DNA from 2 places in the Streptomyces sp. KMM 9044 genome. Region 2 is predicted to be linked to the other one. Evidence: riboswitches for the same ligand, from Rfam matches in the RefSeq annotation. Region 2 holds a riboswitch; the other holds the start of a gene.
What was found. A riboswitch is a leader RNA that binds a small molecule or an ion and turns the genes downstream of it on or off. The one in region 2 is predicted to bind S-adenosylmethionine.

Region 1 (3,400 bases), 1.5 Mb from region 2:
CAACAGGTCAGTCGGACGAGAAATATCGACGCCGCCGGTCCGGAATGCGACGGTAATTCGTCCGATTTCAGGGCAAGTCACACCGGACAAAACCCGCAAATGCGGCAGGACGGGCCCGAACTTTGGCTGTATCCAGTCGGGTGAGCGGCAGGAATTAATGGTTCCCGACAAGGGGGCCGGGACCGCTTTCCCCAACCCTATCGCGTTCAATCCCACGGAATTGCCCCCTCCGTTTCCCTCACGGAGGGGGCAGTCCGATAAACGCACGGTAAGGGAAGTTACCGATGGTAATGATCGGCTGGCGTCAGCCGCCGGCGACGGCCGGGATGATCGACACACCCGCACCGTCCGGCGTCGCGGTCTGCAGGCCCTGCTCGAAGCGGACGTCGTCGTCGTTGACGTAGACGTTGACGAAGCGGCGCAGCTTGCCCTGGTCGTCGAGGACGCGGGCGGCGATCCCGGTGTGGTTCTTCTCCAGGTCCGCGATGACGTCGCCGAGGGTGGCGCCCTGGGCGTCGACCTCGGCCTTGCCGCCGGTGTAGGTGCGCAGGATGGTGGGGATGCGAACGGTCACGCTCATGAGCTGAGGCCAGCCTCTCGGAAGGAGTCCAGGTTCGGGCGGATGGTCGCGGTCAGACCGGTGTCGGCCACCGCGTCCAGCGTCTTGAGGCCGTCGCCGGTGTTGAGGACGACAGTGGTCAGGGACGGGTCCAGGTCGCCGTTCTCGATCAGCTTCTTCGTGACGCCGACGGTCACGCCGCCCGCGGTCTCCGCGAAGACGCCCTCGGTCCGGGCGAGCAGCCTGATGGCCTCCACGACCTGCTCGTCCGTCACGTCCTCCACGGCGCCGCCGGTGCGGCGCGCGATGTCCAGGACGTACGGGCCGTCGGCGGGGTTGCCGATGGCGAGCGACTTGGCGATGGTCTTCGGCTTCTGCGGCCGGACGACGTCGTGGCCCGCCTTGTACGCGGTCGACACCGGCGAGCAGCCCTCGGCCTGGGCGCCGAAGATCTTGTACGGCCTGTCCTCGACGAGGCCGAGCCCGATCAGCTCGCGCAGCCCCTTGTCTATCTTCGTGAGCTGCGAGCCGGAGGCGATCGGGACGACGATCTGGTCGGGCAGCCGCCAGCCGAGCTGCTCGCAGATCTCGTACGCGAGGGTCTTGGAGCCCTCGGCGTAGTAGGGCCGCAGGTTGACGTTGACGAAGCCCCAGCCCTCGCCGGCCGGGTCGCCGATCAGCTCGGAGCAGAAGCGGTTCACGTCGTCGTAGTTGCCCTCGATGCCGACGAGCTCACCGCCGTAGACGGCGGCCATGACGACCTTGCCCTGCTCCAGGTCGTGCGGGATGAACACGCAGGAGCGCAGTCCGGCACGGGCGGCGGCGGCGCCGACGGCGCCGGCGAGGTTGCCCGTGGAGGAGCAGGAGAGGGTGGTGAAGCCGAAGGCGCGGGCGGCCTCCAGGGCCTGGGCGACGACCCGGTCCTTGAAGGAGTGCGTCGGGTTGCCGGAGTCGTCCTTGACGTACAGGCCACCGGTGACGCCGAGCTCGCGGGCGAGGTTGTCGGCCCGGACGAGCCTGGTCCAGCCCGGGTTGATGTTCGGCTTGGTCGCCACGTCGGCGGGGACGGGCAGCAGGGGCGCGTAGCGCCAGATGGTCGCGGGACCCGCCTCGATGCGCCGGCGCAGTTCCTCGGTGTCGTAGGCCGAGAAGTCGTAGGCGATCTCCAGCGGGCCGAAACACTCCTCGCAGGCGAAGACGGGGCCGAGCGGTACGCGGTGGCCGCACTCGCGGCAGGACAGCGCGGCGGCGGGACCGAGATCGACGGAGGGTGCGGCCGAACCGGAGCGCCCGGCGGATCCGGCGGGTTCGGTGGTGCTTGTGACGGTCTGCACAGCCATGTGAGGCGAGGCCCTTTCTCCTCATCTTCCTCACGACGCATCTCGCCGTGAGACGGATTTGGCACCTTCCCTAGCCGGGAGCCTCGCGAGAACGATCGGCGACACGTGCGCGATCCACTGCGCGGCACGCTGCTGGACCGTCGATCGGCGGTGATCTACGAGAACCGGCTGGAGGGTTGCCGGGGCTTCATCGGGCCGTTTCCCTCTGCCCCTCTGGATGAGCTGTATGCGGTTGTGTGTCGTGCGGTGGCGCGCCGCGGACGAAGGGGGCACGACCCCGGCATGCAAAGGTCATCCGCGTTGTTCAAGACTGTAACCGAAGGCCAGGACGGTGGAGAGTACGCGTCCGAACCGCGAGATGGATCACCGGTGTATGGATCACAGAGATGAGGAGCCGCTGACCGTGCTGGAAGAAGTCGAGCGCTGGCTGGCCCAGCGCTCCTGGTCCGTGACCGACCGACCGGTGCAACGCCTCCTGGCCGCGAAACGCGCCACGGGACAGACGGTGAGCGTGGTGCTGCCCGCGCTCAACGAGGAGGCGACGGTCGGGGAGATCGTCACGACGATCCGGGACGACCTGATGCTGCGGGTCCCGCTGGTCGACGAGATCGTGGTCGTGGACTCCGGCTCGACCGACCGCACGGCCCGGGCGGCCGCGGTGGCGGGCGCGACCGTGGTGCACCGGGACACGATCCTGCCCCGCATACCCGCCGTGCCCGGCAAGGGCGAGGTGCTGTGGCGCTCCCTGCTGGTCACCCGGGGGGACGTCGTCTGCTTCGTCGACGCGGACCTCAGGGAGTTCTCCGCCGACTTCGTCACCGGCATCGTCGGCCCCCTGCTCACGGAACCGGACGTGCAACTGGTGAAGGCCATGTACGACCGGCCCCTGGGCGACGCCGCCGGCCAGGGCGGCCGGGTCACCGAACTGATGGCGCGCCCGCTGCTCAACCTGCACTGGCCGCGGCTGGCCGGCTTCGTGCAGCCGCTGAGCGGCGAGTACGCGGCCCGCCGCTCGCTCCTGGAGCGGCTGCCCTTCCCCGTCGGCTACGGCGTCGAGCTGGGCATGCTGGTCGATTCCCTGCACCTGGTGGGCCTGGACGCCCTCGCGCAGGTCGACGTCGGCGTGCGCAGACACCGTCACCAGGACGGCCGGGCCCTCGGCCGCATGGCCGCCGCGATCTACCGCACCGCCCATCTCCGGCTGGCCCGCAGCCACCTCCTGCACCCCGCTCTCACCCAGTTCGAACGCACCGGCACCGGCTTCGAGCCCCGCACCCACCCGGTGGACACCCAGGAGCGCCCCCCGATGACGGAAATAGCCGAGTACCGGTCCCGCCGGGTGGCCTGACCACGACGGACCGCGGCCTCTGCCGCAGCTCTTGACCTGGTTTTCCGGGGGCGTCCGGTCGTATACGGCCGATCCGCTGGTCCGTGTACGGCTGATCCGTACGTTTGAGCGTTTCAAAGGCGGGCTAGGTTGAGGTTTATGGCTCCCATGCAG
Region 2 (3,400 bases):
CGAGGTCCACGAGCCGCTCAGCCAGGAGCAACTGCACACCCTCACGGCGCACGAGCAGTACAGGCCGTCCGAGATCGGCCCGCTCGTCGACGAAAACGGCGTCGAGCGCAAGGTGAAGCCGCTGGAGAAGCTGCGCGCCAAGCTCAACAAGGGCTACTACGGCGAGGAGTCCCAGATTCCGAAGCCGACCGTCGAGGAGTACAAGGAGATCACGAGCGGCCACGGCCACCACTGACCGCCGCACCGCCTCAACCGCCTTCCCAGGCAGCCAAGTCGCCACACGACGGCGAAGGGCCCCCGTCCGAGGACCGGACGGGGGCCCTTCGCCGTGCCCCGGGGTCGATAGGGTGGTGACGAAACCCCCAGCCATCCGTCTGTCGAAGACCCATCTGTCTGTCGAAGACGTCGAGGACCCAGGAGCGGCCGATGAGCGCTGTGACCCCCGCAGGAGGCAACACCGCGGCGGGCCGCTCCTGGCCCGCCCTGCTGAACGGCCTGCTCGACGGCCGAGACCTGTCCGCCGACGACACCGCCTGGGCGATGGACCTGATCATGCGGGGTGAGGCCACCGACGCGCAGATCGCCGGGTTCGCCGTGTCCCTGCGGGCCAAGGGCGAGACCGTCGAGGAGATCACCGGCTGCGTCCGGGCGATGTACGACCACGCCATCGGCATCGAGGTGCCCGGCGAGACCGTCGACATCGTCGGCACCGGCGGTGACGGCGCCAAGACGGTGAACATCTCCACGATGTCCTCCATCGTCATCGCCGGCACCGGGGCGAAGGTCGTCAAGCACGGCAACCGGGCCGCCTCCTCCTCGTCCGGCGCCTCCGACGTCCTCGAGAAGCTCGGCGTCAACCTGGAACTGACCCCGCAGCGGGTCGCCGAGGTCGCCGAGGAGGCCGGGATCACCTTCTGCTTCGCGGTGAAGTTCCACCCGGCGCTGCGCCACGCGGCGGCCGCGCGAGGGCAGCTGGGCATTCGGACGGTGTTCAACTTCCTCGGCCCGCTGGCCAACCCGGCCCGGGTCCGGGCCCAGGCCGTCGGGGTCGCCGACCCGAGGATGGCTCCGATCATGGCCGGCGTGTTCGCCGGACGCGGCCACTCCTCGCTGGTGTTCCGCGGCGACGACGGTCTCGACGAGCTGACCACCACCGGCCCCTCGACCGTGTGGGTGGTCCGGGACGGCAAGGTGACCGAGGAGCGCTTCGACCCGCGCGACGCCGGCATCGAGCCCGTGCCGCTGGAGGCCCTGCGCGGCGCCGACGCCTCGTACAACGCGGAGGTCGCCCGGCGGGTGCTGGACGGCGAGCGCGGCCCGGTGCGGGACGCGGTGCTGCTGAACTCGGCGGCGGCGCTGGTGGCGCTCGAGCCGGGCACGGGGACGCTGGCGGAGCAGATCCGGGCCGGGATGGCCAGGGCCGCCGAGTCGATCGACTCGGGCACCGCCCGGAGGGTTCTGGAGCGCTGGGTGCTGGTCAGCAACGCGTGAGCCGCGTACGAGCGGTACGGCAGGTGTGAGGGCGCGGTCCGGTCCGTCCAGGATCCGGACCGCGCCTTGCGCGTGGTGCGGGCCCGTGTGGCAGGATGCGGGACCAGGTCATGAGCGACAGCCATCAGGCCCCGGCCGGCTGTCCGGCAACCCTCCGTCCGTGGCGGGGTGCCCCGGGTGAGGACCAGGCCGTGAGCAGCAGGGCTCGCGGCAAGCGCGGACCCCTCGCACTCGATCGAGTGAGACACCAGGGGTCCTGGTCGTTCGAGGGAGCCTTCCGTTGAGCAAGCGAATGCGTTAGGGCGCTTCTGACGGGCCTTTCCAGGCCACAGAGCCCCGCCTCCGCAGATTCCTCTCCCCCATCTCCCACGCTCGAGCCGTGTGCGCTCGCGTGGTGATTCCGCCTGCTGTCACGGGAGTCCGGCCATGTCTCTTTCCACCCTTTCCGCCCTTTCCGTGGTTCCCGCGGTTCCCGTGGTTCCCGCGGTTCCCGTGGTTCCCGTGGTTCCCGCGGTTCCCGTGGTTCCCGCGGTTCCCGCGGTTCCCGCGGTTCCCGCCGCCGATGCCGTCGCCCCGTCCGGCTGTGCCCCGCTGCCCGTGCTCGGCCGGGACGTCACCGTTCCGCTCGTCACCGGCGGGGAGGTCACCTACGCCGCGCTCGACTACGCCGCCAGCGCCCCGGCGCTCCAGCGGGTGTGGGACGACGTGGCCGCGTACGTGCCGTACTACGGCAGCGTCCACCGCGGCGCCGGTTACCTCTCCCAGCTCTCCACCGAGTTGTTCGAGAACGCCCGCAGGACCGTCGCCGGGTTCCTCGACTGCCGCGAGCGGGACCAGGTGGTCTTCACCCGGTCCACCACCGACTCGCTCAACCTGCTCGCCGCCGCGCTCCCGGACGACTGCCAGGTCTTCGTCTTCGAGACCGAGCACCACGCCGCCCTGCTGCCCTGGCGCGGCGCCCGCGTCACCTTCCTCGACGCCCCGGGCAGCCCGGAGCAGGCCGTGCGGGCCCTGGAGCAGGCCCTCGCCGCCCGTGACCCCCACGGCCCCGCCCTGGTCTGCGTCACCGGCGCCTCCAATGTCACCGGCGAGCTGTGGCCCGTACGGGAGCTGGCCGCCGCCGCCCACGCGCACGGCGCCCGGATCGTCCTGGACGCCGCCCAGCTCGCCCCGCACCGCGCGGTGAGCCTGCGCGAGCTGGACGTCGACTGGGTCGCCTTCTCCGGGCACAAGCTGTACGCCCCGTTCGGCACCGGCGTCCTGGCCGGCCGCGTCGACTGGCTGCGCCGGGCCGAGCCCTACCTCGCGGGCGGCGGCGCCAGCCGCAGGGTCGCCCGGCGCGCGGACGGGGGAGTGGACGTCCAGTGGCACGAGGGCGCCGCCCGCCACGAGGCCGGCTCGCCCAACGTCATCGGCGCCCACGCCGTCGCCTCGGCCTGCAAGGCGCTCGGCGCGGCCGGGTTCGGCGCGCTGGCCGCCCACGAGGAGCGGCTGATCCGCACCGTACGGGACGGGCTCGCGGACGTGCCCGAGGTGCGGTTCCTGTCCCTGTTCGGGGACGGCGCGCCGCGCGTCGGCGTGCTCTCCTTCGTCGTCGACGGCTGGAACAGCTCCCACCTCGCCGCGGCCCTCTCCGCCGAGTACGGCATCGGCGTACGGGACGGACTCTTCTGCGCCCACCCGCTGCTGCGCGCCCTGCGCGGCGGCGGGCCACAGGACCGGGGCGAGTGCGGCGCCCCCGGGACGGCGCCCGGGGAGACGTCCCTCGACGCGATCCGCGTCAGCTTCGGCGCGGGCACACCGGACGAACACGTGCAGCGCTTCGTCCGCGCCGCCCGCGAGCTCGTGCGCGACGGCGCCCGCCGGAGCTACCGCACGGTCGACGGCCGCTGCGTGCCGGACACCTCCG

Region 1: linked by a shared signal. The riboswitch ahead of thrC (threonine synthase) and the one ahead of HUV60_RS25130 (aminotransferase class V-fold PLP-dependent enzyme) in region 2 are both predicted to bind S-adenosylmethionine.

Annotation. Positions count from the first base shown of each region.
Region 1 covers NZ_CP113910.1:4,117,541-4,120,940, reverse strand. Annotated here, with positions in the region: gene HUV60_RS18635 (ubiquitin-like small modifier protein 1) at 305-580, opposite strand; gene thrC (threonine synthase) at 577-1,899, opposite strand; SAM riboswitch class I at 1,918-2,123, opposite strand; gene HUV60_RS18625 (glucosyl-3-phosphoglycerate synthase) at 2,303-3,247, shown strand; gene HUV60_RS18620 (alpha,alpha-trehalose-phosphate synthase (UDP-forming)) at 3,395-3,400, shown strand, end outside.
Region 2 covers NZ_CP113910.1:5,572,984-5,576,383, forward strand. Annotated here, with positions in the region: gene qcrB (cytochrome bc1 complex cytochrome b subunit) at 1-235, shown strand, start outside; gene trpD (anthranilate phosphoribosyltransferase) at 427-1,491, shown strand; SAM riboswitch class IV at 1,598-1,714, shown strand; gene HUV60_RS25130 (aminotransferase class V-fold PLP-dependent enzyme) at 1,993-3,400, shown strand, end outside.